4 regions of the Clostridium sp. MF28 genome follow, and region 3 is predicted to be linked to each of the others. Evidence: riboswitches for the same ligand, from Rfam matches in the RefSeq annotation. Region 3 holds a riboswitch; each other region holds the start of a gene.
What was found. A riboswitch is a leader RNA that binds a small molecule or an ion and turns the genes downstream of it on or off. The one in region 3 is predicted to bind S-adenosylmethionine.
Positions count from the first base shown of each region.

Region 1: another riboswitch for S-adenosylmethionine. It lies ahead of AXY43_RS18170 (methionine ABC transporter ATP-binding protein); the one in region 3 lies ahead of AXY43_RS18835 (O-acetylhomoserine aminocarboxypropyltransferase/cysteine synthase family protein).
Region 2: another riboswitch for S-adenosylmethionine. It lies ahead of metK (methionine adenosyltransferase); the one in region 3 lies ahead of AXY43_RS18835 (O-acetylhomoserine aminocarboxypropyltransferase/cysteine synthase family protein).
Region 4: another riboswitch for S-adenosylmethionine. It lies ahead of AXY43_RS21995 (vitamin B12 dependent-methionine synthase activation domain-containing protein); the one in region 3 lies ahead of AXY43_RS18835 (O-acetylhomoserine aminocarboxypropyltransferase/cysteine synthase family protein).

Region 1 covers NZ_CP014331.1:4,119,265-4,127,118, reverse strand. The annotation lists partial or broken gene AXY43_RS18185 (YkvA family protein) at 1-195, opposite strand, end outside; gene AXY43_RS18180 (MetQ/NlpA family ABC transporter substrate-binding protein) at 509-1,339, opposite strand; gene AXY43_RS18175 (methionine ABC transporter permease) at 1,351-1,989, opposite strand; gene AXY43_RS18170 (methionine ABC transporter ATP-binding protein) at 1,989-2,954, opposite strand; SAM riboswitch class I at 3,098-3,216, opposite strand; gene AXY43_RS18165 (bifunctional metallophosphatase/5'-nucleotidase) at 3,640-6,897, opposite strand; gene smpB (SsrA-binding protein SmpB) at 7,116-7,586, opposite strand; gene rnr (ribonuclease R) at 7,735-7,854, opposite strand, start outside.
Region 2 covers NZ_CP014331.1:3,918,480-3,926,333, reverse strand. The annotation lists gene recD2 (SF1B family DNA helicase RecD2) at 1-1,176, opposite strand, end outside; gene metK (methionine adenosyltransferase) at 1,628-2,803, opposite strand; SAM riboswitch class I at 3,041-3,138, opposite strand; tRNA gene AXY43_RS17290 (tRNA-Tyr) at 3,256-3,340, opposite strand; tRNA gene AXY43_RS17285 (tRNA-Thr) at 3,353-3,427, opposite strand; tRNA gene AXY43_RS17280 (tRNA-Val) at 3,458-3,533, opposite strand; tRNA gene AXY43_RS17275 (tRNA-Tyr) at 3,543-3,627, opposite strand; tRNA gene AXY43_RS17270 (tRNA-Thr) at 3,640-3,714, opposite strand; tRNA gene AXY43_RS17265 (tRNA-Val) at 3,742-3,817, opposite strand; tRNA gene AXY43_RS17260 (tRNA-Tyr) at 3,827-3,911, opposite strand; gene AXY43_RS17255 (hypothetical protein) at 4,071-4,475, opposite strand; gene yyaC (spore protease YyaC) at 4,576-5,112, shown strand; gene AXY43_RS17245 (rod shape-determining protein) at 5,180-6,214, opposite strand; gene spoIIID (sporulation transcriptional regulator SpoIIID) at 6,294-6,548, opposite strand; gene AXY43_RS17235 (M23 family metallopeptidase) at 6,656-7,393, opposite strand; gene spoIID (stage II sporulation protein D) at 7,834-7,854, opposite strand, start outside.
Region 3 covers NZ_CP014331.1:4,294,289-4,302,142, reverse strand. The annotation lists gene AXY43_RS18855 (carbohydrate ABC transporter permease) at 1-166, opposite strand, end outside; gene AXY43_RS18850 (ABC transporter substrate-binding protein) at 233-1,561, opposite strand; gene AXY43_RS18845 (cache domain-containing sensor histidine kinase) at 1,732-3,609, shown strand; gene AXY43_RS18840 (response regulator transcription factor) at 3,587-4,357, shown strand; gene AXY43_RS18835 (O-acetylhomoserine aminocarboxypropyltransferase/cysteine synthase family protein) at 4,566-5,855, opposite strand; SAM riboswitch class I at 6,055-6,168, opposite strand; gene AXY43_RS18830 (peroxiredoxin) at 6,402-6,869, shown strand; rRNA gene rrf (5S ribosomal RNA) at 6,939-7,055, opposite strand; rRNA gene AXY43_RS18820 (23S ribosomal RNA) at 7,330-7,854, opposite strand, start outside.
Region 4 covers NZ_CP014331.1:5,000,937-5,008,790, forward strand. The annotation lists gene AXY43_RS21970 (B12-binding domain-containing radical SAM protein) at 1-145, shown strand, start outside; gene AXY43_RS21975 (MarR family winged helix-turn-helix transcriptional regulator) at 423-896, shown strand; gene AXY43_RS21980 (acyl-CoA thioester hydrolase/BAAT C-terminal domain-containing protein) at 896-2,209, shown strand; partial or broken gene AXY43_RS21985 (MerR family transcriptional regulator) at 2,435-2,572, shown strand; gene AXY43_RS21990 (MraY family glycosyltransferase) at 2,869-3,825, shown strand; SAM riboswitch class I at 3,928-4,036, shown strand; gene AXY43_RS21995 (vitamin B12 dependent-methionine synthase activation domain-containing protein) at 4,192-4,875, shown strand; gene AXY43_RS22000 (homocysteine S-methyltransferase family protein) at 4,865-7,270, shown strand; gene AXY43_RS22005 (MBL fold metallo-hydrolase) at 7,381-7,854, opposite strand, start outside.

The DNA.
Region 1 (7,854 bases), 180 kb from region 3:
GTTATGAACACACCCAACTAATTGAACCTTTATATTGAAGTCTATATCTATTCCCTTTTTCAAAGTTCCTTCTAATATTATTCCATCATTAATAGTTACTGTTCTTAAATCCAACCCATCAACCTTAACAAATTCATTGATTATACTTAATATATCATTACCAGTTAATTTAACTTTTACTTCTGATATGTTCATTTTTTATTCCCCTTTAGAGTAAATTCTTACTTTATATATAAATTAAATCTAATTACTTTCCTAAATATACTTAAAAGTATACATTATTCCAGAAAATTATTAAAGATATGTTATATATAGAATCTACAATTTTTCTTAATACCAGAAGCCCCCATTTAACTTTCTTATAAAAAAAGAAGGCATGCCTTAATATCATTTTGTTGCCTAAATGATATTTGGCATAGCCTCTCTTCTTGTAATGCAGCATATTTATGCTGCAAATACTACTTATTATTCAATTTCTTTTTTGAATCTATATGTTCAAAATGAACTATTAAAATACTGGAATTACTGAACCATTATATTCTTTTTCTATAAATTCTTTTACTTCTGGTGATGTCATAGCTTTTACTAAAGCTTTGATTTTTTCTTGATTTTCATTACCTTGTTTTACAACAACTATGTTTGCATAAGGTTTAGCAGCTTCTGAAGCCTTATCTTCAATAATAATTGCATCTTTTGCTGGATTAAATTTAGCTTCTATAGCATAGTTTCCATTGATTACTGCAGCATCAACGTCATCTATTGCTCTTGGAACTGCTGCTGCTTCTAATTCATTAAACTTTAAGTTTTTAGGGTTTTCAGTAATATCCTTTGATGTAACTAGTTCTCCATCTTTAATTTTTATTAAGCCTTTTCCTGCTAATAATTTTAATGCTCTAGCTTCATTTGATGGATCATTAGGAACGGCAATTGTAGCTCCATCTTTAAGTTCATCTAAACTTTTTACCTTCTTAGAATATAATCCCATTGGTTCTAAATGTATTGCACCAACTGAAACTAGGTGATATCCCTTAGATGAATTTTGTTCATTTAAGTATGGAGTATGTTGGAAGAAGTTTGCATCTAATGAACCTTCTTCTACAGCAGTGTTAGGTTGATTGTAATCATTAAATTCTGTTATTTCTACTGTATATCCTTCTTTTTCAAGTAATGGTTTAGCTATATTTACTATCTCTTCATGTGGCTTTGGTGTTACCCCAATCTTTATTACCTTGTCATTTTTAGAATCTTTACTTCCTGAAGTAGCTGTGCCCCCGCAACCTACTAATCCTAGTGTCACTACTCCTGCTAAAACTACTGATAAAATTGATTTCTTTTTCATATTTATTCCCCCTATTTTGATAATTTATTGTAAAAATAATTGCCTATAAGCTGTAGTCCTTGTACTACTATGATTAACACAATACATGTTACTACCATATAATCAGTTTGGAATCTTTGATATCCATAGCTTATAGCTACTTGACCAAGTCCTCCACCCCCAATAGTTCCTGCCATTGCAGAATATCCAACAATGCTTATTATTGTAAGAGTAATTCCTGATGCTATTGAAGGAATTGCTTCTTTAAGCATTACCTTAAAGATAATTTGAGTGTTTGATGCTCCAAAAGATCTTGCCGCCTCTATTATTCCTTTATCGACTTCTCTAAGTGATGATTCTATAATTCTTGCTACAAATGGTGCTGCTGCAATTGTAAGTGGAACAATAGCTGCTTCTGTACCTATAGATTTACCAGCAATAAATCTAGTTAATGGTATTATTGCTACCATTAATATGATAACTGGAAAACTTCTTAATATATTAATTATTAAATCTAAAACTGTATAAACTATTTTATTTGGTTTTAATCCGTCTTTTGCAGTAACTGTTAATATTATTGCAGGTATGAATCCTAAAATAAGTGAACCTATCGTCGATGCAAAAACCATCTCTAGAGTTTCTATTAAAGCTTTTACTATTACCTGATTCATTATTCGATCACCTCCAATAAGATATCCTTATTTTCAAGGTACTTTATAACCTTGTCCTTATCCTCTTCGTTGATGTTTATTACAAGCCCACCTAATACTTCGCTCCTAAATTTTTCAAGTTTTCCCCAAACTATAGAAAAATCTATCTCTAATTCCCTTGCCATCTTTGTAATTAGTGCATTTTCAGAAGAATCACTTGGGAAGAATATCTTGATATTAACACCTTCTTCTGGTAATATTCCTTCATCTTCTTCTCCTAAGAATTTCTTTAATGATTTTCCTGGTTGTAAGAATAAATCTTCTGATCTTCCTTCTGCTTTTATTTTTCCACCATCTAGCAATGCAACTTTTTCACAAACTTCTTTTATTACTTCCATTTGATGAGTTACCATTACTATTGTAATCCCTAATTCTTTGTTTATTTTAGAAAGTAATGCTAAAATGTCTTTTGTAATTTTAGGATCTAATGCAGAAGTTGCTTCATCACAAAGTAGTATTTTAGGGTCTAACGCTAATGCCCTTGCTATTGCTACTCTTTGTTTTTGTCCACCACTAAGCTCTGACGGTTTGCTTAGCTTTTTGTCTGTTAATCCAACTAAATCTAATAATCTTAATACTTTGTCCTTAATTTCACTTTTGTTGTACCCCCACACTTCAAGAGGAAGAGCAACATTATCAAAAACATTTTTTCTTTGCATAAGATTGAAATTTTGAAAAATCATCCCCAAATCTTTTCTAAATTCCCTAAGACTTTTTCCTTCTAATGATGAAACCTCTTTCCCCATTACATTTATTGAACCTCCATCATAAGATTCAAGTCCATTAATGCATCTTAATAGTGTTGACTTTCCTGCTCCGCTGTGTCCTATTATTCCATAAATTTCGCCCTCTTTAATGCTTATTGATACATCTTTTATAACTTGTGTTTCCCCAAAATTCTTTACCACATTTTTGATTTCTATCAAACACATTTCCTCCTTTGACTTTGTTTTGTTAGTTTCCGGATAACTAAGGTGATGTAATAATTAACTTAATTATTAACGTTCACCTCAAAACAAAAGCGCTAGAGAATAAATCTCTAGCGCATAAAACACCATACAAATTTATCCTCTCATCTATCAGCTAAAAGCTGCTGGAATTAGCACCATATAAATATCATTTAGTAAAAAATAATATTTCGGTTGCCGGGTTTCAAAGGGCCAGTCCCTCCACCGCTCTCGATAAGATATTCAGATTATTTAATTTAGCTTTGACCTAATTATATACAACTTTTTTTAATTTGTCAAAATCTATAGAATAACCTTTTGCTCTTTCAAATCCAAGTATTGTAATCGGATTGGTTTTATTATATATACTTTCTGCATATATTGCAAGATTTTTTTATGAAATTAATTAATAAATTTAAGTTTATAGTATAAATATTAAATTATTTTATATTTATATTGTTAAATCTGTTGTATATGCTATATATTTCTATCAAATATTCAAAATCAATATCTAAGCTAATAAAAATATTAACATAAAAAATAATAGATATTCTACAATAAAATTTGAAACCATACACATGTAGATAAATCTATCTATGTGCATGGCTTCATTTTTACTAGAATTACTTATATATTTTATGCCTCAAAATAATTGCTTCATATCTTAGGCTGCTTTTTTCTGCTTATCTAAATTCAGTATCTCCCAATTATTTGAGCAATCTGGAGATATCTCTCCATGTTTTTTAATGTAGCTAGTCATTAAACTTCTCACTTGGCCATCATCACCAAGTGCTTTTCCTGAATCATAGACAATAATACTTGGATCAGTATTGCTTAATCCAGCGGCCTTCATAAAACCACCACCGCCATTAAATCTATAGTTGTTTATAGCAACTGTAAATTCATCTGAATCTTTTACTTCAACACCATTAACCTTTAAATTCTTTATTCTATTTCCTGATATTACTCTTCCTGTTTCCTTGTCGATAGTACATGCAGGTTGTGTTAAATCAATATCATATGTTGCACCATATAATTGATCCAAGTTATAATCTGGAATATTTAATATTGGATCTTTTATTACTGCTGCATTATCCCCTGTTGTTTGAGCATAATATCTAACTGAATATTCCATCCAGTCTTTCAATTGCTTTCCTGTCATTTTTACTCCATACAAAAAGTTTTCAAATACATATACTGCCATCATATCTTTTATTGTAACATCACCTTGAGGTATATATGCCCCAGAACTTAATGGTGCTGCAATTGATAATTGAGTCCCAGCACTTTCTTTTTGTACTTTATTAATGAGCTCCATAATTGCAGTAGGCTCTGTTAACTGTCCACTTCCTGTAAATTCTCCAGTTGAAGTTCCTATTTTTGTATCTACATATTTTAATGTTGTATCTTCATAAGGTTTAATTAAATCGACAATCTCCTGATCATCTACTATGCTATTATCAATAACAATGTTTTTTGTTGAAATTCCTATAAGCTTTGCATTTCCATCAAAGTTCATATCAACTTGTGCCAAACCTGTAGCTCCCTTAGTTGACTCAACTATTGGAACAACTTTACCTTCTGGATTCTTCTTAGTTAGATCATTTACTTTCAAATGTGTATGACCTGCTATAATTGCATCTATACCATCAACTTGTGTTGCTATTGCGTTAATTTCATTTTCTGGTATAACATCTGCATCAGTCTCTTGACCACTATGTGCTGAAATTATAACAACATCTGCGCCCTTGGCTTTTACTTCTTTAACCCACTTTTTAGATTCATCTACAAGGTCATTAAATACCAATCCATCGTAATGTTTTTTATCTTCCCAACTTGGTATGCATTTATTTTCTAAACCTATAACCGCTACTTTTACTTCTTTACCATTAACATAAAAACTTTTCATTATATATGGATCTACAAAATTTGTTGAATCGTTCTTATATATATTGGCTCCAAGTACTTCTATTCCTTCTGACTTATAGTCTTTAATCACTCTATTTAATACATCTAATCCATAATTGAATTCATGATTTCCTAGTGTCCACGAATCATACTTCATAGCTCCCATAACCTTTGCCATAGGGTGCTCTAAAGTAGTGTCTAAAATATCATAGTAATATGATAGTGGTGTTCCTTGAATTGTGTCTCCATTATCAATTAGCATCACATTATTATTATTTTCTCTTACACTTTTAACATATGATGAAACTTTAGCTAATCCCTGTGCTTTAGATGGTGCTTTTCCTGTTCCATAATCATAATTTAAAACTGTACCATGAACATCTGTTGTTGCTAATAAAGTTATTGAACTAGACATATTAACCATTCTTGGTATATCAGTATTAGGTATTGTATTTTTATCATTTTTATCTTTATTTTCTTTACACCAATCTATAAATGCATCTCTTACTAAAACATGAGTATCATTTTTAACATCTAATCCACCGTACTTTGTAAATGCAGTAAACGAATCTCCTCCTTGAGCCACAAAATCTGGAACTGCAACAGATAAACTTTCGTTATCACTAATAGGAGTTCCATCTTCTTTTGTGATAGATTTAACTCTTTGACCTGATGGAAGATTTGAATCATAGCCGAATTTAATTCCCGATACCTGTAACCCCTTACTGTTATCCGCAACAGCCTGCTCTAGAACTTCTTTTAATTGAGATTTTGTCATGCTTAATTTATAAATTGTGTTATCAAAAGGCATGAACTGCCACATAGTTCCGACTGTAATATTTCCTTGTGGAATATCTATTCTAAGACCTCCATTATTTTGAAATCCAACATCAGCTTTAATAGAATTTCTTGTAACGTCAGATGCCCAATTTCCTAAAACTGATGATCCATATGGAGAAGCATCTAATTTTCTTGTTAAATCCTTTTCTGTATTATACCCAATAACTTCACTCGTCATTGGCTCTATCTGTTTATTGGCATTATCTACAATTTTATCAACATCACTGTCTGTTTGTGGTGTTCCAGTTTTATATCCTTTGTCATTATCTAGCGCCACATAACTTGTTTCAAGATTTGGCTGATCAAATACGATTTTATTATCACTAGTCAACTTGAATTTAGCATCTATATATCCTTTACCGTTTGATCCCCCAATATATACTGGAATATTGGTATTCTTAGCAATTGCAGCAGTTTTAGTATGGCTATGTCCACCAAATACAGCATCTACATTCTGAAGGTTATTAGCTAAATCAAATACTGGCCCTGTTGCATTATCACCCTTATCACCTTCATGCACCAATACAATTACTACATCCGCCAATTTATCTTTCTTTATTTGTAGTGCAATAGGATTTATTTCACTTGCAAGGTCTGTAAATTTATAGTCACTCACAAATTTAGGTGATACACTCGTCTCTGTTTCTCTTGTTATTCCTCCTATAACGGCGATTTTTATGCCATCTTTAGTTATAATTTTATATGGATCAAATACACGCTTGCCAGTCTTCTTATCGTAAAGATTGCTGCAAACTATTGAATACGCTGCACCCTTCATTGTTGTATTTGTAGTTGTATCCAATCCCCAATCAAACTCATGATTTCCAAGAGTTGTTATCTCCATTCCAATCTTAGACATAGTCTCCTGAACAGGAACCCCTTTCATGATATTAGATGTTGCAGATCCTTGATACAAATCACCTCCACCTAAAATCAATGTCCTATCTTTATTAGACTCTTTCACTTTTTCTATTCTATCTGCTAAAACCCCTGCAACTTGATTTCCTGATGAATCATTAAGTGTTCCATGAAAATCAGTGATTTCGATAACGTCAAACATTTTTTCATTCTCAGTTGCATAAACTCTTATAGAAAACGAGCTAAATAAAGTAATTATGAAGAATAAGCTAGTAAAAATTGATATAACTTTTCTGAACTTTAGAAGTTTTTTCACAATTATTTCCCCCTTAATACTAATCTCATTTACATATTATTACTTACAAAAAATTATATGACACATATTTTTTCAATAGTATATTTATTGTAAATGTCACCCATTTATTATTCAGATTATTTCTATAATAATTTTATCTAGAAACCCCATATTATCTTGTATTCTAACCAAATAAAAAACTACCAAAAATATTTTTATACTTTCGGTAGCATGCTTAATTAATATTTATTCTTTTCCTTAATTGCTCTATCCATGTCCCTCTTATGAGCTTTTTCTAACATCGAGTCTCTCTTATCATAATTTTTCTTACCTTTACAAACTCCAAGCGCAACTTTAACTTTTCCGTCCTTCAAATACAATGATAGAGGTATTAAGGTATATCCATCTCTAGACACTAAACCATCAAGTCTTCTTATTTCATCTCTATGAAGAAGTAATTTTCTCTCTCTTAATGGATCTACATTAAATATATTTCCTTGTTCATAAGGAGATATGTGCATATTCTTTACAAATATTTCACCATTATATATATCTGCATAACAGTCTTTAAGATTCACTCTTCCATTTCTTATTGATTTAACCTCTGTCCCAACTAAAACCAATCCTGCTTCCATTGCCTCTTCTACAAAATAGTCATGCCTTGCTTTTCTATTTTCTGCTAATGAATTCTCATTTCTTTTTCTTGCCATCATAATCACCCGCTATGGTTATATTTCTACTAAAATTATATTATACCCATTTCTGTAAATCAACTTATTTTGAACATTGCTGATATGAACGCTCAAAATAAGTTTATATGCACAAATTTTTGCTCTTTCAGAACATTAAAATCATATCTTATACTTCAACTAACTTTTTTTCTACTTCGCTAATTTTTCCTTCTGATTCAAAATCTTTATCTGTTTCTTCTCTCTTTGGCTCTTGTGTAATCTTAAAAAATATCTCTCTATTTGTTAT
Region 2 (7,854 bases), 380 kb from region 3:
TAATAGTCTATGTATTGTTTTAGCTTCTCTCCCTGTTGATTCAGTCATCCTCTTTGCAGCTCTTCCTGTTGGTGCCCCAAGTATTACTTTCATTCCATTATTCTCATATATATGTATTATTGCCTTTATAATTGTAGTCTTCCCTGTTCCTGGCCCACCGGTAATTATTTCTATACCATTATTAAATGCGCCAATAATTGCTTCTCTTTGTGATTCTGCAAATTTTATATTTTGTTCCTTTTCAAAAACGTTAATTTCGAAATCAACATCCGAGTTTATAGTCTGAATTTGCTGCAAACCTAAAGTTATTATTTTACTAGTAACACCTAGCTCGCAATAATAATATTGAAGCAAAAATCCGACTTCAGTACCGTTTATGTTTTCAACAATAATTTTTTGTTGCGCAGCCATGTCATATATATTTTTTTCAATTAATTCCTTAGATATTAACAAATTATTTTCGCATTCTTCTATTATATTATTTTTAGGCATAAATGTGTTTCCTGCAGAGCAAAATTGATTCATAACATATTTAATGCCACTTTGAATTCTAAACTCTGAATTCTTTTCAATGCCAATGCTCATAGCAATTCTGTCAGCTGTTTTAAACCCAATTCCTGATATTTCATCGCATAATATATATGGATTATCAGATACTATCTGCCTCGCATTTGGACCAAATTTCTTATATATTTTTACACACTGATTATTAGTGACTCCATGTTTATGAAAATATAAGATTATATCTTTTAAACCTTGTTGCTCTATATAGGATTCATATATTATTTGAAATTTCTTTTCCCCTATACCCTCTATCTCCATAAGCCTCTCAATATGGTTTTCCATTATGTCTAGAGTTTCTTCACCAAATCTCTCTATTATTTTCTTAGCCGTAACTGGTCCAATTCCATGTATTATTCCTGCACTTAAATATTTTTCTATGCCATCTAATGAATTTGGAAGAAGTTCTTCATAATCCTGAATATTAAATTGATTACCAAATTGTTTGTGTACTGTCCAGTATCCTGTTAACTTTACATTTTGTCCTTCTCTCAAGAAAGGAACTGTTCCTACAGCACTAATTAATGTCTTTTCGTTTCTAATTCTACAAACTACATAACCAGTATCTTCACTTTTAAAAACAATATTCTCAACAAATCCATTTAGAACTTCCATATAGAATCTCTCCAAATCTTTATATATTTACCTTAAACTTTCTAAAATTAAAATTTAGCGTCAAATTTAACTTTGATTTTTTCTTATAATTATATCATAAATATTTATACCAATTTAAAACTAATCACTTATAACTCATAATCTTTTCTTATTCTTCCCTACATAAAATAACTTTTAAATGGAGTATACAAAATAAAACTATAAATATTTAATAAATTCTAAAGTGCTCAGATTTTAAGTGCTTTTAAATGCTTATCTGTTTTGCAATTAAAGTTATAAATTTTAATCTTAGTTGAGCACTCAATCTATTAAATTTCTATATATACTATTCAAATATATAATTATAAATTTCTCCATAATAAAAAGCCGTCTAGATTTAAGACGACTTTTTACCATTCTACAAAAACTTCTATTATATATATTGATAATAAAAATTCACTTAAGAATTATGCTATAGATTTTTTCTTATTTCATCTACTTTATTTAGTTGTTCCCATGGTAAGTTAAGATCATTTCTTCCAAAATGTCCATATGCAGCAGTTTGCTTATAGATAGGTCTTCTTAAGTCAAGATCTCTGATTATAGCTCCTGGTCTTAAATCAAATACCTTCTCTACTACTTCAACAATCTTATCTTCATCTACTTTTCCTGTCCCAAATGTTTCAACTTCAATTGAAACTGGCTTTGCAACACCAATTGCATATGCTAATTGAATTTCTAGCTTATCTGCAGCACCAGCTGCAACTAAATTCTTAGCAACCCATCTTGCAGCATATGCAGCTGATCTATCAACTTTAGTTGGATCTTTACCTGAGAAAGCTCCGCCGCCATGTCTGCCATATCCACCATAAGTATCAACTATTATCTTTCTACCTGTTAATCCTGAATCCCCTTGAGGTCCTCCAACAACGAATCTTCCAGTTGGATTTATGAAATATCTTGTCTCACTGTCCAATAATTCTGCTGGTACAACAGCCTCTATAACAAACTTCTTAAGGTCTTCCTGAATTTGCTCTAAAGTAACCTTCTCATCATGTTGTGTTGATATAACTATAGTATCAATTCTCTTTGGCACATTATCTTCATATTCAACTGTTACTTGAGTTTTACCATCTGGTCTTAAGTAACTTAATGTACCATTCTTTCTTACCTCTGTAAGTCTTCTTGATAATTTATGAGCCATATATACTGGAAGCGGCATAAAATCTTCAGTTTCATTAGTTGCAAAACCGAACATCATTCCTTGGTCTCCAGCACCAACTGCTTCAACTTCATCTTTTTCACCTTTCTTTGACTCAAATGCTTCATCTACTCCCATAGCTATATCTGCAGATTGTTCATCTATCGATGTAAGAACTGAACATGTATCACAGTCAAATCCAAATTTTGCTCTATCATATCCAATTTCTCTTACTGTTTCTCTAACTACCTTAGGAATGTCAACATAACAATTTGTTGTTATCTCTCCCATTACCATAACCATACCTGTTGTTGTGCAAGTTTCACAAGCAACTCTAGCCATTGGATCTTTAGATAGAATAGCATCTAGTATAGCATCTGAAATTTGGTCACACATTTTATCAGGATGTCCTTCTGTAACTGATTCTGAAGTAAATAATCTTCTCATATCTTTTCTCTCCTTAGATTTAAATATTATAACTATCTTCACGAATAAAATTATTTTATTAAAAACTATACATAGCTTTATAGAATAATAATCGTTTATAAAAACTTCACCTTATTTAAATACAATAAATAATAGTCAAACTATTTTATTAATTGTTTCTTTGTATAATTTAAGCATGCGCAAACTTAAAAAAATAAAAAAGCTCTTCGATAAGAAGAGCGCAATTTAGCAATCATTTTCTTATCTTGTAGAAAACTCTACAGGAATTGGCACCTTATATAATACAGGTTGCCGGGTTTCACAGGGCCCTTTCCCTCCACCTCTCTTGATAAGAGTAACATAATTCAATTTTCAAAAGTATTTTATCATATGCTGTATAATTAGTCAATATTATCAATCAATTTTTATATAAGATAAAAAATAAAAAAGAATAAACTTAAGTTTATTCTTTTTGGTGGAGGAAGATGGATTCGAACCATCGAAACGAAACGTAACAGATTTACAGTCTGCCCCCTTTGGCCACTCGGGAATTCCTCCATATTATTTTATTGGAGCTGGCAATAGGAATCGAACCTACAACCTGCTGATTACAAGTCAGCTGCTCTACCGTTGAGCCATGCCAGCATATAATTATTAGATTTAGTAATTTTATAATGGTGGGCACAACAGGGCTCGAACCTGTGACCCCCTGCTTGTAAGGCAGGTGCTCTCCCAGCTGAGCTATGCGCCCATTATAAATTGGTGGAGGAAGATGGATTCGAACCATCGAAACGAAACGTAACAGATTTACAGTCTGCCCCCTTTGGCCACTCGGGAATTCCTCCATATTATTTTATTGGAGCTGGCAATAGGAATCGAACCTACAACCTGCTGATTACAAGTCAGCTGCTCTACCGTTGAGCCATGCCAGCATATATATTAGATTAGTAATTTTATAATGGTGGGCACAACAGGGCTCGAACCTGTGACCCCCTGCTTGTAAGGCAGGTGCTCTCCCAGCTGAGCTATGCGCCCATTATAAATTGGTGGAGGAAGATGGATTCGAACCATCGAAACGAAACGTAACAGATTTACAGTCTGCCCCCTTTGGCCACTCGGGAATTCCTCCATATTTATTTTTTATACCTTGTTGCCTCATTTGCCGGTCAACAATGATTAGTATATCGGTAAAGCGATTTTATTTCAACTCCAATATACACCCATATAAATAATTTAAATTCATATTACTCTCTATTTCTACAATATGCTCTCATTTAATATGTTAATCCTAATTATTTTTTATTCTTTTGTTAATCTCTTGTATATCTAAAAAAGAAGATGATATTTCTTGAATTTTCTTATAATCTTCTGTTGTTAATCTCCTTTTTAAGATTTTAAATATTTCTATTAGGCTTTCATTATCATTCGTATCTTCATAATATTCTTTTATTTTACCTATATCAAATGCAGATAATTTTTTTATTATTTTTTCAAGTTCCTTTTTATTATCTGTAGATAATTGACTTAACGCTTTTTCTTTATTTATTTTATATAATGGCTTCGAATACGAAACAGTTTCTTGTACAACAACTTCTTTTGCAGAATTTTCATCTTGCGGTTGCCAATATAACAGAAAATACATGTTTATTATTATTGTAGGAACTAAAACCAAATACATTAAAACTTTTTTCATATGCACCTCCTTATTTACTATTAATTTCCAAAAAACATTTTTTTATACTATCTTCTGTTAATTACTCATATATATATTTTATAAAGGAGGTATATGTCCCTTGAGCAAGCCAGATATTAAACTTGATCCTAAATTTTATTATAATTTAGCTTTAGAAGTTAAAAAATTTATATCAAAAGACACCATAATAGTTTGTATTGGTACTGACAAATGTATTGGGGATTGTTTAGGTCCTCTAGTTGGATCTATACTCACAGAAAACTTTTTTCCTTTACCTGTTTATGGAACTTTATCTTCTCCAATTCATGCTTTGAACATAGATGAACGATTAAATGAAATATATAGTAATCACCCTAATGCATCAATAATTGGTGTTGATGCCTGCTTAGGTGACGAAGATGATATTGGTGAAATTCGTATAAGGGACTATGCAATACATCCTGGTAAAGGAGTCGGAAAAGAACTTCCCGAGGTAGGAATTGCATCAGTTATAGGCATTGTGGACTCTAGTGATAATGCTGAATTCTTTTTTTCGCGAAGCATAAGACTCTCATTCATTATGGATATGGCTAAAATTATATCCAAAATATTTATTGATGCCTATAGTTTAAGTCACTGGAAATATCCTAAAATTTAGGTATTTTATATTTAACTAAATAAATAGCAGTCAATAGTGAAATTACTAATGACTGCTATTTATAAAGCTATTCTATAAGAACTATTTGCTGAGAATTAACTTGACTATCTAATTTATCTATATAATTAAGCACTTTGCCTGTACCGTTCGCAACACATTCAACTGAGTTCTCGGCTATAGTTGCTACTACGCCAGTCTTAAACTCTATAAGTTTATCTAACCCATGTATTAAAGCTCCCCCACCAGTCATTAATATTCCTCTTTCTATTATATCCGAGGCTAATTCAGGCGGTGTTCTTTCTAATACCTTTTTTACAGTATCAACTATTATTTCCACAGGTTCCTTTATTGCATTTCGTATTTCTTCTGTTGTAATTTCTATTTCATCTGGTAATCCTGTAATGAGGTTTCTACCTTTCATCATACAAGTTAGATTTCTAGAGTTTTTAAATGCTGATCCAATATTTATTTTTAAATCTTCAGCTGTTTTCTCACCTATCATTAATTTATATTCATTACGTACATATTTTATTATGGCTTCATCGAACTTGTCTCCCGCTACTTTTATTGACTCTCTTTCTACCACTCCACCTAATGAGATAACAGCGATATCACAAGTACCTCCGCCAATATCCACTACCATACATCCATTCGGCTTAGTAATATCTAATCCTGCTCCAATGGCTGCTGCTAGCGGCTCCTCAATTAAATGGACCGTTTTTGCTCCTGAATTCATAGCTGCATCAATAACAGCTCTCTTTTCTACTTCTGTAGCTTGAGATGGTACACAAACAATTACTTTAGGTGCACTTATACTTCTTTTCCCGCACGCTTTTTTTATAAATTCCTTTAGCATTTTTTGTGTTATATCGTAATCAGAAATCACTCCATCTCTTAATGGCCTTACTGCAACAATATTTCCTGGGGTTCTTCCTATCATTTTTCTTGCTTCTTCCCCTATAGCCAACAATTTATTATTATTTTTATTTATGGCTACAACAGAAGGTTCTTTTAATATTACCCCTTTACCTTTTACGTAAACTAGTACAGTTGCCGTTCCTAAGTCAATTGCGAGGTCTATCCCCGTTCTCCAAAAGCACATTTTTTATTCACTCCTATAATACATATTAATACCTATATTTACATAATTCTACTAATAATATATTATAGACTTAATCCTACTAAGATTCAATAATTTTATACTTCATTTGTGTAGCTTTTCCACCTCTAATATGTCGTTCAGCTTTATTTAATTCTAAAATAGAATGAGTTTCTTGAGCAATTTCTGGGTTAATTTTTAACAATCTCTCTGTCATATCTTTATGAATTGTGCTCTTGCTAACACCAAAAACCTTAGCTGTTTTTCTTATTGTAGCTTTTGAATCTATGATATATCTTGCAACATCTAAAACTCTTTCTTCAATATAGTCTTTCAAAATACCACTTCCTTGATTTTATCATTTTATTATCATTTATTTTTTGATTTATTAGTCATTTATTTTAATGAAAAAAACAAATGACTAATATATATTTTCATAAAATTTTATTTAGATTTTAAATTAAAATATTTTTCTGGATTAACTTGTTCTCCATTAGCATTAATTACTTGTAAATTTAAAAATTCACCAAATACATCTTTACTAAATACCTTTGCGCTATCTCCTACTTTTGCAATAACTTGATTTGCTTTAACCTTATCTCCTTTTTTTACTGATAAGTTTGCATCAAGATTTCCGTATCTTGTCTTTAGGCCATTAGCATGTTTAATTTCTACTACAACCCCTTCTTCAACGCCAGTATTTTCTGCAACTTCCACAACACCATCTGCTGCTGCCTTTACTTCTGATCCTACTGTTGATTGTAGATTAATACCTCTAATAGTTCTGAAAACTCCTTCTTCCATCTTAACTGGCGCAGGATAAGTATATTTTCTACTTTCTACTCCATCTATAGGATTTACAAATGTTACCGTATTATTTGTAGATACTGATGCAGCCTTTTCTGTTTTTGTTTTATCTGCATTGTCTTTATTACTATTATTTTGAGCATTCTCTACTCTTTCAGCATTTTGAACTGAATTATTAGAATTTCCTTCATTTCCAGAATTCATTGTTAGATCTTTATTTACGTCTTCTGTTTTATTAACTTGGTTTTTGCTGTTGAGCATTTTATAAGAGATAGTTCCAACAGTTACTACAATACAGAGACATAGGAATAAGGCGATATAAAATCCCTCCTTCCTAAATAAGTTTTTAAGTTTTTCTTTTAAATTTTTGTCCAATATGAACACCTCCAATTGTTATAGTTCCCTTTTTATGAAAAATAATACATAAATTTGCTTTTTTATCATGTATTATTTACATTTAAAGGTATTTTAAAATTATTGTTATAAGTGTATATCTAGTGTTAAAAAGTACATATAATTTAATTATTAAACAATAGATATATCCATCAGGGATTTAGGCCCTAATTTAAGAAGTTCTACTTTATAATTTCTGTTTTAAGTAGTGATGTTCTAAATTATGTCCATCTCCACTTTTTTTAAACATACATATACAAAAATTCAATTAATTGGAGGATATACCCCATGCTAATTTATAGTCAAAAATAGAAAAGGATACTTGCTATAAAAAAATAAACAAGTATCCTCTTTAAATTTATTCAATTATTCATATGAAGTTATGCCAACCCTATGTCTAAGTTAACGTAAATACTCTCTCCTTAGTTGTAATTTATTTCTTG
Region 3 (7,854 bases):
CTTCAGCATAATTTTTGAATCCTATAAAATTGATCTTATCAGTGAAATTATTCCAATCCGTGAATGAATATAATATACCTATAATTCCTGGTAAAAAACAAAGTAAGAAAAAGATTAATAGAGCCCCGCTTGTAAAGTACCACGGATATAATTTTTTTCTGTCCATTCAAATCCCTCCATTTTAATAAAATAAGGTTTCAAAAGGAGAAACCTTATTTTCATATAACCGTAATTATTTATCCCAATCAGGATCTTTTTGTAATTTAGCTTGTTCTGTTCTTCTATTCATAATTGTTTCTAATACTTGCTTTGGAGTTGATGAACCACTATACATAGCCTCTAAGTCTTTTCCAATATCCATCCATTGGCTGTCAATATATTTAACGCCAGCTTGCATAACCATTCCTTTTTGCAATGAATCAATGTATGCTTGGTCCTCTTTTGAATATTTTGATTTTACTTCAGGCCAGCATAATTCTGATAATCCTGGTTGTCCATCTAAACGTTTTTGTAAGTTCTCAGGTTTTGCTAGGAAATCAAAGAATTTCTTTGCTTCTTCTACATGCTTTCCATTTTTATTTATAAAATATGCATTACTTGCAGGATTCACACCAATTGTTTGGTTATCTCCCCAAGGCATTGCAAATATACCTAACTTATTAACGTCAAAATCAGGAAAATCCGATTTCACTTCATTTCTCCATGCTGATTCTGCTATAAACATTGCAGCTTTTCCTTTTGCCATTGCTTCTTTTGCATTTTCTACTGAATTACTTAAGTAATTATCTCCATAAAAACCTAAATCAGCACATTCTTTTAATTCATTGATTATAGTTTGTAATTCAGGTATAGAATCTAAATCAACTTCATTTTTATTAAGCTTATTGTATAAGTCTGGATGCTTTTGTTGATACATTGCTCCTGTTTCAAATAATGGAAGTACTTGATGCCATCCATTTTGAGTTCCTTCATAAATTGGAGTAACTCCTGAATCTTTTATTTTTTGACATACATTTTTGAATTCTTGATAATTAGTTGGTATTTTCAAGCCTAATTTTTCAAATATCTCTTTATTGTAAACATAGAAATACATTTTTTTACCTGGAAAAGTGATACCATAAACTTTGCTATTGTATGAGATTGAAGGAAGAACATTTGGGTCCATTCTCTTTACCCATTCTTCACTTGATACATCTAATACGTATTTTTCAGGATTAACTCTTGTTACTAGATTTAAAGGATCAGCATCCGCGCAGAAAATATCTGGTGCTTCACCAGAATCCAACTTTACTTTAAGTAAATCACGCCATTGAGCATCCGGAGAAATTTGAAAATCAATTTTAATTCCTGTTTCTTTTTCAAAATCTTTTGCCAAATCCTGTACAACTCCAGATGTTGGAAGACCTGATTGATGAGATCCAAATGTTAATGTAACTGAATCTCCACTTCCCGATGCACTTTTACTTCCATCTCCATTGCTGCTTCCACACCCTACAAAAGCACTCCCTATCAGTGCTGTCATACAAACCGCACTAACTAATTTTAATAAACGTTTACTCATTAACTATACCCCCATTAATATAAATATTTGTCCACATTTCTGATATGCTTTACATTGGCTACATGCTTATAATATCACTAAGTATATTAATTAGACATAGATAAAAAAGAACTCCGTTTTGCACTTTTTTGAACATTATTATATAATGTGTTTTGGAGAGGAGGATTATAATGAATTATAAATTACGTTATTCTCAAAAGACATACTTATTTTCTATTTATGGGTTGCTAGTAGCCTTATTATTGCTTTTATTCTTTCTTTGTTTTTATTACTTTTATAGTGATAATATTTACCAAACAGCCAAAACCAAATCTGAAACTATCAGTGCCTCTATTCATAAATCAGTATCAACCGAATTAAATAATATGTCCACAATATCCATGAATATTGTCTACTCGAATGCTATAAAAAAGAATTTTACTAGTTTTACACATAATAACACAGATACAATAAATCTCGAACATTTTACTCAATCTAGAGAAAACGTTTTAGCTATATATGATATTATTACTGCTATAATCGGTCCCTTTCAATCAGCCAGTCAAGTTAATCTTTATACACAAAATGGAATATGTATAGGATCAGGTTTCTTTCAAGGAGTAATAAATGTAGATTTGAATACGGTACCATGGTATAAGGATACATTAGATAAAAATGGTGAAAAAAATATTTTTCTTACTGATAAATTATCATACTCTCCTACTAAAATTGAAAATATGTCAAACCATCATTATCTTTCACTTTCACGTGTATTCTTTAATCGAAATAATGAACCAGAAGGTATTGTTGAAGTAGTACAAGATTGCAACACTGTATTCTCTCTAATTTCAGAATTAAAGCAAAAAAATCCTTCAACATCATTCTATATATATAATGAACATAATGAGTTAGTTTACCCCTATTCATCTGCCCCAGAAGATAATATAAATTATACTAATACTATACAAGAACACAATTTAAGTCCATCAGTTGGGTATTTTATTAATATAGATAGTAAGCATGATGTCCTGATGTCGTATCAAAAAGTCGATTCATATAATTGGACAATCATTGCCGTTGAACCTAAGGAAGTTGTTTTCAGATCATTGCACTCCTTTAAAGAAGGTTTTATTATTATAGCTATAATTTCAATCATTTTTACACTATTTTTATGTTTTATAATTTCAAGTAGATTAACTCAACCTTTAAGTACTTTAACTAATTCTACAAAGATGGTCACTATAGACAGAGTATTAAATGAAAATGAAACTCTATTAGTTCCAATTAATAGTAATATACTTGAAATTTCCGAGCTCTATCAATCGTTTTGTGATATGTATGAAAAATTAAGAGATTCTTCTCATGAAATTTTATTATTAAAATCAGAAGAAACTCGTGCAAAACTACAAGCGACCCAATCTCTTATTAATCCACACTTTTTATATAATAGTTTAACAAATATAAGTATCATGGCTGAAGAAGATATGAATAGCGAAATAATTAATATATGTCATGCATTGTGTGATTATTTCCGTTATATTACAACATGCGATGAAACTGCTGTTCATTTATCTTTAGAAATATCATATACGGAAAAATATATTGAATGTATGAAAATGCGATATGGAAGTGATTTTATTTATACTTCAAATATTCATGAATCAACAAAGAACATTTTAATTCCTAAACTAATAATACAACCTATAGTAGAAAATGCTTTTAAATATGGCTTTAGCTCCTCACCACCTTGGATTTTAGATATCAAATCTTCTATAACAAATGATCAAAAGTGGCTTATATATATCGAAGATAATGGTGGTTGTTTAAGTGATCAAGATAAAGAGAAATTATTATCTAATCTCTATAATTTAAACAGAACTAAAGAACTAAAATCATTAAGGATTGGCGGAATGGGACTTAAAAATGTATATCTAAGATTACAACTTTTATATGGTACTGAAGCTATATTTTCAATTGATAATTCTCAAAAAAATAGAACAATTTTTATAATCGGTGGACCCGTACATCTAAATAAGGAGGATTTTTATGAACAATACACACACCTATAAACTTATTGTTGTTGAAGATGAACATCTTATAAGACAGAATATAATAAAAAAAATTAATTCTTTATCTATTCCTTTTGAATTAGTAGGTGAAGCTAGCAATGGAGAAATTGCCATTCCTCTCATAGAACAGCAATGTCCATCTCTAGTTATTACTGATATAAGAATGCCTCAATACGATGGATTAGAATTAATTAAATATCTCTACAAAAATCATCCTCATATAAAGACTATGGTATTAAGTGGATACAATGATTTTAAATATGCTCAGACTGCATTAAAATATGGTGTAAAAGATTTTTTATTAAAACCAGTAAAAATAGAAGAACTTAGCACTGCTTTACAAAGCATTCTTGTTATGCTTGAGTCCGAAAGTAAAGAATTCTCTTCATTTTCAATTGATCACCACAGTCTAAAGCCTGAAAGCCTAAGCCAGTTACTTGAAAATTACTTGCTTAATAACTATGCCTCTGTGACATCAATAACCGAAATTTCTGAGAAATTTGGATTTACAAGTGAATATATAAGTAAGATTTTTAAGAAATATACCGGAGTAACTCCGATAAAATATATCACTAGAATTCGCATTAATGAAGCCAAACAGCTTTTAATTAATCAGCCTGACTTGGAAATAAAAAAGGTTGGTGAATTGATTGGTTATAAAGATGCCTTCTATTTTAGCAGAGTATTTAAATCTAATGTAGGTGTGTATCCTAGCGACTATAGAATAAAACATTTAAATTATAACTAATAATTCTATATTGTTCTCATAATATTGTGTTTTACACCATATTAATTACTATCATGAATTTATCACTCCAAAGAAAAATAGAAGGCAAACTCTCATATTGACTGTTTGCCTTCTGCCTCTTAAGTAACTAACCAAAAACTTTTAATCTATCAAAACTTTTTCTTAGAACTAAGCTGAATAATTATTTTCTTTATTAACTAAATGACTCCTAACTTTCAAATGCTTGAGATAAGTCATAAATTATATCATCAATATGTTCTGTTCCTATTGAAAGACGGATTGTATTTGGTTTAATTCCTGACTCTGCTAGTTCAGTTTCATTCATTTGAGAATGTGTTGTACTCGCTGGGTGAATTACTAATGATTTAACATCAGCTACATTTGCAAGTAGTGAGAATATTTGTAGTTTATCAATAAATTCCTGTGCTTCCTTTGCTCCACCTTTAATTTCGAATGTGAATATAGAACCTGCTCCCTTAGGAAAATATTTTTTATATAAAGCATTATCAGCGCTCTCTGGTAGCGATGGATGATTAACACTTTCAACCTTTGGATGATTCTTTAAAAATTCTACAACTTTTAAAGCATTCTCAACATGACGTTCAACTCTAAGTGAAAGAGTTTCTAAACCTTGTAATAATATAAATGCATTAAATGGACTTATGCATGCACCCGTATCTCTTAATAAAATAGCACGAATTCTTGTCACATATGCGGCAGCCCCAACTGCTTCTGCGAACTTAATTCCATGATAGCTTGGATCTGCTTCTGATAATTGTGGGAACTTTCCTGAACCTATCCAGTCAAACTTTCCTGAGTCCACAATAACTCCACCTAGTGATGTACCATGTCCACCAATAAATTTAGTTGCCGAATGAACAACTATATCTGCCCCATGTTCAATCGGTCTAAATAAGTATGGTGTTCCAAATGTATTGTCCACTATTAGTGGTATTTTATGCTTATGTGCAATTTCTGCTAATGCTTTAACATCTAAAATATTTGAGTTCGGATTTCCAAGTGATTCAATTAAAATTGCTTTAGTATTATCTTGAATTGCATTTTCAAAATTTGATAGGTCAGATGGATCTACAAATGTTGTTGTAACACCGTTTGTAGGAAACGTATGTGCTAACAAATTATAAGATCCTCCATATATAGTTTTTTCTGCAACTATGTGATCACCAGCTTTAGTTATATTTTGCAATGCATATGTTATTGCTGCTGCTCCAGATGCTACCGCAAGAGCTGCTACTCCGCCTTCCAAAGCTGCAACACGTTTTTCAAAAACATCTTGTGTTGAATTTGTTAAACGACCATATATATTTCCAGCATCAGCTAATCCAAATCTTGCTGCTGCATGTGCAGAATTTTTAAATACATATGAAGTTGTTTGGTAAATTGGTACTGCTCTAGAATCTGTTGCTGAATCAGGTTGTTCTTGCCCTACATGAAGTTGAAGTGTTTCAAATTTTAATTTTCTTTCTTGATTACTCATAATTTGTTGCCCCCATTTTATATAATTTTTATTTCTAATATATTTACTATGATTTGTACGTTACCCTAATTTTCTAGATATTATATTTAGCTTTGAATTTGATTTTTATCACGACCCTAGAGAAATATACAAATAATTAGACATTTAGATAATAAAAGAGCTACTTTCTAGATAAGAAAGTAGCAAAAAAATATGTACATTCTTATCTTTCAGATAAAGTATCTGCAGGAATTAGCACCTTAAATTAAAATAGATTTTTAATTCAGGTTGCTAGGCATCATAGGGCCAGTCCCTCCGCCTTTCTTGATAAAAATTATTATATTATATTATTCTTAGTTGTTTACTATGATATAAAGTATACATTTTATTGCTATATATGTCAACAGTATTTTAAATTTTGTATGTATTTTTTATTAATTAGTTATTTTATCTAGAATTCACAGTCATATATTCTAAATAAACCCAGTCGCAATGTTTCTTTTCTACTTTACAAATATTTAATCTTGATAGATAATAATTATTATAAACGACATGGAGGTAATAAAGATGGAAAGTTTAACTTTAGAAGAAGGAATGAAAGCTCCTGATTTCACATTAGTAGGATCTGATAAAAAAGAACATAAATTAAGTGATTATTTAAATAAAAAAGTCATCTTGTACTTTTACCCTAAAGATAATACTCCTGGCTGCTCACAAGAAGCACAAGATTTTAAAAATGGTTTGGATGATTTTGAAATGAAAAATGCTGTTATTTTAGGTATAAGCAGAGATTCTCTAGCGTCTCATGATAAATTTATTGCAAAATATGAATTGCCCTTCATTCTTCTTTCAGATGAAAAAGAGGAGGTATGTAATCTCTACGGCGTATTAAAGGAAAAAAATATGTTTGGGAAGAAATCCATAGGTATTGAAAGAAGTACATTCGTAATAGATGAAAATGGGATTATATCAAAGATTTATAGGAAAGTTAAAGTTACAGGACATATAGAACAATTAAAATGTTCTATACAATAATTTAATTATTTAAAATATTGTATGATAATAAATAAAAAAAGATAGTTATTACAACTATCTTTTTTGCTTACCTCGCAACGTCCTACTCTGCCACACAGTCTCCCATGCAGTACCATCGGCGCTATAGACCTTAACTTTCCTGTTCGGAATGGGAAGGAGTGTTACCTCTATGCCATCATCACGAGATGCATAATTTACAGAAATCTTCGATTTCGTGTAAATTAGCACTCAGCGAACGAATGTGAGTCAAGTTTCCTTTGAAAAAAGACTCTTAGTTTACGCTTATACCACATTTACATTAATCTATTACTGTAATTATTCCTTTTTGAAAAAACTTTGTTCTTTCAAAATTGCACATAAGTGAGAGTCCAAATTTCATATTTGGTTTCTCGAACTTACTCAGCGAACGCTAGTGAGTCGAGCTTCCTCTCTATTTAATGTATATTACAACTTGACTATATTGGTCAAGCCCTCGACCTATTAGTATCAGTCAGCTAAATATGTTACCATACTTACACCTCTGACCTATCAACCTTGTAGTCTTCAAGGGGTCTTACTAGCTTATGCTATGGGAAATCTCATCTTGAGGTGGGCTTCACACTTAGATGCTTTCAGCGTTTATCCCTTCCCGACTTAGCTACCCAGCTATGCTTCTGGCGAAACAACTGGTACACCATAGGTCAGTCCATCCCGGTCCTCTCGTACTAAGGACAGCTCCTCTCAAATTTCCTACGCCCGCGACGGATAGGGACCGAACTGTCTCACGACGTTCTGAACCCAGCTCGCGTGCCGCTTTAATGGGCGAACAGCCCAACCCTTGGGACCTACTTCAGCCCCAGGATGCGACGAGCCGACATCGAGGTGCCAAACCTCCCCGTCGATGTGAACTCTTGGGGGAGATCAGCCTGTTATCCCCGAGGTAGCTTTTATCCGTTGAGCGATGGCCCTCCCACGAGGTACCACCGGATCACTAAGCCCGACTTTC
Region 4 (7,854 bases), 710 kb from region 3:
ACTTAAAGAACAATATTCATTTAAAGAATATCATTTGGAAAAGTTCAAAATTAACATAGAAAAATATATTGAAACCGGAGAAATATTAGAAGAGGATACTTATTATTTATTTAATGATAGGGCTGAATATATTAGATGTATGTAAGTAATATAAGAAAATATTGAGACTTATTTATATCTATGTAGGTTAAATAAGATAAAAGGATTATTTGAATATAGCAAAGAGTAACATGCATAGGAATAATATGAGTGTTACTCTTTTATATGATTAGATAATAAACTTTTGTAAAAAGCTTGATAATTAGTATTATTAAGCTTTAATTTTTGCATTTACGAATAAAATATATTTTTATTTTTAGAAAAGAGGAGTATAGTTAAATAGACAACATGTTAACTAAAATTATATTGGGGAGATTAAAAAAGTGAACGAATATTATATACAGCAAATTTTTTCAACAATTTTCTATTTATCAAACAAGATTCAAGTACAAGGGGATAAGATGGATGAAAGAATAACTGTACGTCAATGGATGGTGCTTTTGACAATTTCACATTTACCAGAAGACAATGCATCTTATAGCAAAATAGCAGATAAGATGGGATGTACAAAACAGAACGTAAAGCACATTATTGATAGCTTACAAAAAAAGAACTATGTGCTTTTGGAGAAAAATGAAAAAGATAAACGTGCTATAAATATAAAAATAACTAAAGAATGTAGAGAAATTATGGGAGAGTATTACGAAAAAGGAAATAAATTTTTAAAAGATATGTTTAATGACCTTGAGGAAAAGGAACTAGAAAATTTGTGGGATTTGTTGAAAAAAATAGCAAACTATGATGGCAGCAATTGGACTGGCTATGAAGAAAGAGTTAATATTTGGGGGAGAGGTTAATGGAGAATAATTGTACGATAAGTATTATGCCTGAAACATCAAAAGTTGATGAACCTGTAACAATAAAAATAAGTGGACTTTTAAAAAATGAAAGAGTATTAATTCGCGCCTTAAGCAATGATTATTATTGCATAAATACTTCTATATTTGATGTAGGGAATAAAGCAGAGTGGGAATCTTATGCGGTTTTTGTGGCGGATGAAAGTGGAACTATAGATTTAGAAAATGCTAAGCCTGTTGAGGGAACATATAAAGAGGCAGATAAAATGGGGCTTTTCTATTCTATGACTGTAAAAGAAAACTATAAAACTAAAATTCCTATAAGATTAAGTGATATTGGAGAGAACAGAGATTATACAATGACCTTTCAGGTAGAGCGTAATGGAAGAGTTATTGCGTCAAAAACACATAAAAGAATTTATTGTGATGAATTTATTTCAAGTGTAGATGTAGTAGAAGATAAACTTTTAGGAAGATATTTTACTTCAAAGGAAAATATACCCAAGCCAGCGATTATTGTTTTGAGTGGAAGCGATGGTAGACTTGAAAAGGCACAGGCAATTGCTGGAATATTTGCAATGCACGGATATTCAGCACTAGCTGTATGTTATTTTGGTCTTGAAGGAACTAATAAAAGTTTAAGCTGTGTGGAGCTTGAATGTGTTGAAAATGCGATAGATTGGTTAAAAAAACAATCTACAGTGGCCAAAAATAAGATTGGAATTTATGGTAGATCTAAAGGTGGAGAAATGGTTTTACTTGCCGCATCTATTTTTAAAGACATAAGTTGCGTCATTGCTAATACGCCAAGCTGTTATGTTTATGAGGGGTTAAAAGCTAATAAGTTTCCTTCTAAACATTCATCGTGGATGTACAAAAGGAGAGAAATACCATATATAAAATTTAGTTTCTCTATTTTGATTCAGACACTTGTAAAAATGATGATAGGAAATAAAGAAGCTATGGCTTGGATGTACAGGAAGCTCATTGAGGATGGAAATGTTTATGAAGCTATGATTCCAGTAGAAAAAATAAACGGACCAATTCTTATGGCTTCATCTTTAAAAGATAAAATTTGGCCTTCTAAAACTCACTGTGAAATAATCGTGGAATTGCTTAGAAAAGCTCATTTTAAACATGAATATAAACATATCACATACGAAAAATCTGGACATATGCTAACTGTACCGTATCAATCTATATATCCTTCAAATAAATATCCAGACGATATAGATGGTTTTGCAAAGGCAAATATAAATTGTTGGAATGAAACTATAAACTTTATAAACAAATGGTCAAGACAAAAGATCTAATAACGAGAATGATTTAACCTAGAAAATGTATCCAAATTATTGAAATGGGTCCAACCCCTGATGTTTCCTATAAATATTTATATATTTTAATAGTTAAATATTAAAGTATATAAATATTTAACTATATATGTTTGAAAATATATATCTTTGATAATATTTAAATATAAACATATGTTAATATTTAAATTTAAATCTATTGTCATTTTAAAAAAATCCGATTTTGAATTGATTCCTCCGGTGTCTAGGAATTCAAGTGGTATAAGAGATTATACTGATGAAGATTGTAATTGGGTTCATTTTATGAAGTGTATGCGTGGACCAGGGCTTTCTATCGAGGTGTTAATAGAATATATATCAATGTTTTAAAAAGGAAGCTCTACAATTGAAGCAGATTATGTACGGTGGTTTACATAATATCGTGTTAGTTGCATTAGTTTTATTAGCTATTGCGTTAGTTTTGAATATTGGAATACAACTAAAGGTGAAAAAGAAGTAGTATTTTAAAAGGAAAAAAATTATGTTCTTAGTTTTTAATTATACCGTAATAATTTTGTAATTGATATAAGATATCTTTAATAGTATAATCAAATAGGAAGTAAACCAAGATGGAATACTTGGATATAATTTACTACTGTAGATTTAACTAAGGAGTAGGAAAGATGGATTATGTATTAGCAATGGTAATTTCACTTATAACTGCATTAATTACCATGCCATTTCTTATGAAACTAGCTAACAAATTACATTTCACGGATAAGCCCAGCAAAAGAAAACAACATAAAGTGCCAACACCACTATGTGGAGGTTTAGCATTGTATTTTGGTTTTTTTGTTTCATATTTTATATTCCCAAGGGATGATATGAAGCTGCTACAACAATTAACTGTTTTTGTTGCAGCAACAATGATAATAATAATTGGTTTAATAGATGACTGGTATAAGACTAAAGGAAAAGAATTTGCTATATTTCCAAGATTAGTTATTCAGCTATTATCTGCAATCTTAGTGTTTAAGGCAGGTGTTTTTTTTCAAGGATTTACAAATCCTTTTACAGGCAGTTATGTAGAGTTGAACACTACAATACAATTTATCCTTACAATAACTTGGATATTTGGAGTTACAACTGTAATTAACTGGTCTGATGGTATGGATGGATTGGCAGGAGGGTTATCCCTCATATCTGCAATAACATTTTTCTTAGCAGCAATTATATTAGAACAAAGTGATTCTGCATTAGTATCTATAATGTTAGTTGGAACAATTTTGGGATTTTTGTATTATAATAGATTCCCGGCAAAAGTTTTTATGGGAGATTCTGGAGCTAATTTTTTAGGATTTATTTTAAGTATAACAGCATTGGAGGGGGCATTTAAACAGGCAACTGTTTTAAGTCTATTTATACCAATACTTGCTTTAGCAGTACCTATATTTGATAATTTATTTGTCATTGTTAAAAGATTCTCGGAAGGGAAACCAGTGTATCAAGCAGATAGAAGCCAGATACATTTTAGATTAGAGAAAAGAGGTCTTACTACTGTACAAGTCGTAAATTACATAATGTTAATAAGTTTATCTTTTAGTGCGATTTCTATAATATTGCTGTTAATTAAAAGATAAAGTTAGTATATTTAGACATTTTATATTTTAAGTGAAGTATTTAAAGTTAAAGATGAAACATTTACAAACAAGATATTATAATATATAATTAAAAAATATAGGAACTTATCAAGAGTGGTGGAGGGACTGGCCCGAAGAAACCCAGCAACCGGTAAATTTTATAGAATTACTTGGTGCTAAATCCTGCAGCGTAAAAGCTGGTAGATAAGGTATTGAAAAGCATTTAAGCCTAAAGGAATACCTTTAGGCTTTTTTTGTTAAAATAAATTATCAAAAAGAAAGATTATATAAATAATTGTAAAGAGTAACAATGAAAATTTATAGGACATGGCAGTGCTTTGAGATTAATAAGGTGGTGATTAATATATGGGAGATTTGAAACTACAGATAAACAAGAATGAAGTACTTAGGTATCTTGGATATAAAGGACAGGATATAGATGAAAATATTGTAAATCTTATTGAGGAATGTAGAGAAGAAATCAAGAAGATAATTACCCCAAGATTTATGTATGAATATAAAGATATAATACAGATTGATGAGGCTATAGAGGTTGTTAATACAAAACTAATTTTATATGGAAAAGATATAAAAGAGCATCTTAAAGATTCAAAACAGTGCGTATTAATGGCAGTAACTTTGGGAAATGATGTGGAAAGAAAAACGAGATTATATGAAAAAATAAATTTAACAAAAGCACTTATATTAGATGCTTGTGCTACAACGGCAGTAGAGGAAGTATGTGATTATGTAGAAAGGATTGTTAAGGAAAAAGCTATATTGAATAATAAGGATATAACTTTTAGGTATAGTCCAGGTTATGGAGATTTGCCGTTAGATGTTCAAAGTAGCTTTTTAAGGGCATTAGATGCTCAGAAAAAAATTGGACTTACTGTATCAGAAAACAATTTACTATTTCCTAGGAAATCTGTTACAGCAATAATAGGGATAATAAATAGTGGAAGTAAAAAGAAAATAAAGAGCTGCAAAAAATGTACTAACTACAAAAATTGCAGTTTTAGAAGAGAGGGAGAAATCTGTGGGGCTTAGGGAATATATAAAAAATAACATATTAATATTTGACGGAGCTATGGGAACAATGCTTCAAAAGAAAGGGCTGAAATTAGGAGAAAATCCTGAAATTTTAAATCTAAAAGAGCCATATATAATAGAAGAAATTCATAGAAAATATATATCTAGCGGTGCTAATGTAATAACTACTAATACTTTTGGCGCTAATGAGCTTAAACTAAAACTTTGTGGCTTAGTAGTTGAAGAAGCAATAGATGCGGCAGTTAATATCGCAAAAAAAGCTAAAGGAAATAGTGAAACATATATAGCACTGGATGTAGGTCCTATAGGGGAACTTTTAGAGCCTATGGGAACTCTAAGTTTTGACAGAGCGTATGAAATTTTTAAACGACAAATAATTCAAGGGGTTAAATCTGGTGTTGATATAATTTTAATTGAAACAATGACAGATTTATACGAACTTAAGGCCGCAGTGCTTGCAGCAAAGGAAAATTCAAGTTTGCCAATATTTTGTACAATTACATTTGAAGAAAATTTGAGAACATTCACCGGATGTACTCCAGAAGCCATGGTACTTGTATTAGAAGGATTAGGAGTAGATGCACTTGGCGTTAATTGCTCTTTGGGGCCAAAGCAGCTAAAACCAATTGTTGAAAAGATATGCAGCTTATCACATATTCCAGTAATGGTTCAGCCTAATGCAGGACTTCCAACACTATCAATAGGTAATGAAACAAAATATGATGTTACTAAAGAAGAATTTGCAGATACTTTATGTGGATTCATTGACCTGGGGGTAAGAGTGATAGGTGGATGTTGTGGAACAAGTCCAGAATATATCGAGGAATTGTATAAAATAACGAGAAATAAGAAACTTGTGTCCATGGAAAAAGAATATTATTCTGCAGTTTGTACACCGTCAAAAGTAGTAAGGATAGATGGTGTTAGAATAATAGGTGAGCGAATTAACCCTACAGGCAAAAAGATATTTAAGGAAGCTTTAAAAAATGGAGATCTAGATTATATATTAAATCAAGCAGTTTCTCAAATAGAAGTTGGAGCTCACATTCTAGACGTTAATGTAGGATTACCTGAAATTGATGAAGCAGATATGATGCATAAAGTAATTAGAGAGATTCAAGGCATCATGGATACACCACTTCAAATAGATTCTTCTGATCATAAAGCAATAGAGACAGGGCTCAGATATTATAATGGAAAACCTATATTGAATTCTGTAAATGGAGAAGATGAAGTTTTAGATAGAATACTTCCTATAGTAAAAAAATACGGAGCAAGTGTAGTAGGTTTGACATTAGATGAAAGAGGGATTCCAACAAAAGCAGAAGAAAGATTTGAGATTGCAGAAAAAATAATAAGTAAAGCAGCGGAATACGGAATAAGAAAAGAAGATGTATTTATAGATTGTTTAGTTTTAACTGTGTCAGCTCAGCAGAAGGAAGTTCAAGAAACTTTAAAAGCTGTAAGAATGGTTAAAGAGAAATTAGGAGTTAAAACAGTACTTGGAGTTTCAAATATATCGTTTGGCCTTCCTAATAGAGAATTAATTAATGAGACTTTCTTGGCTCTAGCTCTTGCCAATGGGCTAGATTTACCAATAATTAATCCTAATGTGAATGGAATGACTAGAGTTATTGATTCTTACAATGTTTTATATAATTATGATAAAGGCGCTGAAAGTTATATTAATAATTATGCAAATGTAGAATTATCAAGAGAAGTCACTATTAAAGGTAATGGAGCAGCAAAGATTAATTCAAATATAAATACAGTTCATGATTTAAAGTATATTGTCGTTAAAGGACTAAAAGAAGAGGCGAAGCAAGCCACTGTTGAATTATTAAAAGAAAAGAAGGAGCTTGAAATAGTTAATGAGTATTTAATTCCAGCATTAGATATGGTTGGAGAAAAATATGAAAAAGGGGAACTTTTTTTACCGCAGCTAATTCAAGCAGCTGAAACGGTAAAAAATTCATTTACCATTTTGAAGGAAGAAATATCTAGAACTAATTCTCAAACTATATCAAAGGGTAAGATAATTGTAGCTACAGTAAAAGGAGATATTCATGATATAGGTAAAAATATAGTAAAAGTTATCTTAGAAAACTATGGCTATGAAATGATAGATTTAGGGAAGGATGTACCTATAAAGACTGTTGTAGAGGAAGCAAAAAAACATAATGCATCTTTAATTGGATTAAGTGCGCTTATGACAACGACACTTAAAAGCATGGAGGAAACGATAAAAGCGCTAAGGGAAGATGGGTACAATGGAAAGATATTTGTTGGTGGAGCAGTACTTACAAAAGATACAGCAGAAAGAATAGGTGCAGACTTCTATGCCAAAGATGCAAAGGAATCAGTAGAAATTGCAAGAAGAGTACTTTCATAGTAAATAATAAATTAAGAAACTAATATTTAAAGGGTTATCCTATGCATTAAAAATGCATAGGACAACCTTTTAAATTACAAGAATTTATACTAAAGCTAAATTATAAAATATTATAATTCTATTATATCTAAATCATCAGGCATGTATATCTTTCCGCTGAACTCCTCTTTACCTTCATTTATGTACAATTCTTTTCTATTCTTTAGATTTTTATCTTCTGTATGATATAAAATAACATTCTTAACATTTAAATCCTGTGCATTTTTGCAAGCGTCTTTTGCGGTAGCATGGTGTTTTTCATATGGTTTGAATATTTCTTTTTGAGAGTAAAGGCAAAATGCTTCATGGAATAAATAATCTACATTAGCACAATATTTCTTCACAGTTTCTCTATAAGGTTCGTCACCTAAAAATGTTAGAGACTTACCGTTATTTAATGTTGTTGTGAATCCATGTTGGAGATCTTTTGTGCTTTTTATATCGAAGAAAGTAGTTTTTCTATTTAATATAGTTGCTGTATAGTTATCCTCAATTCCATTAAATAATATTCTATCATCAAATAATTTTAAAAATTTTTTTTGAAG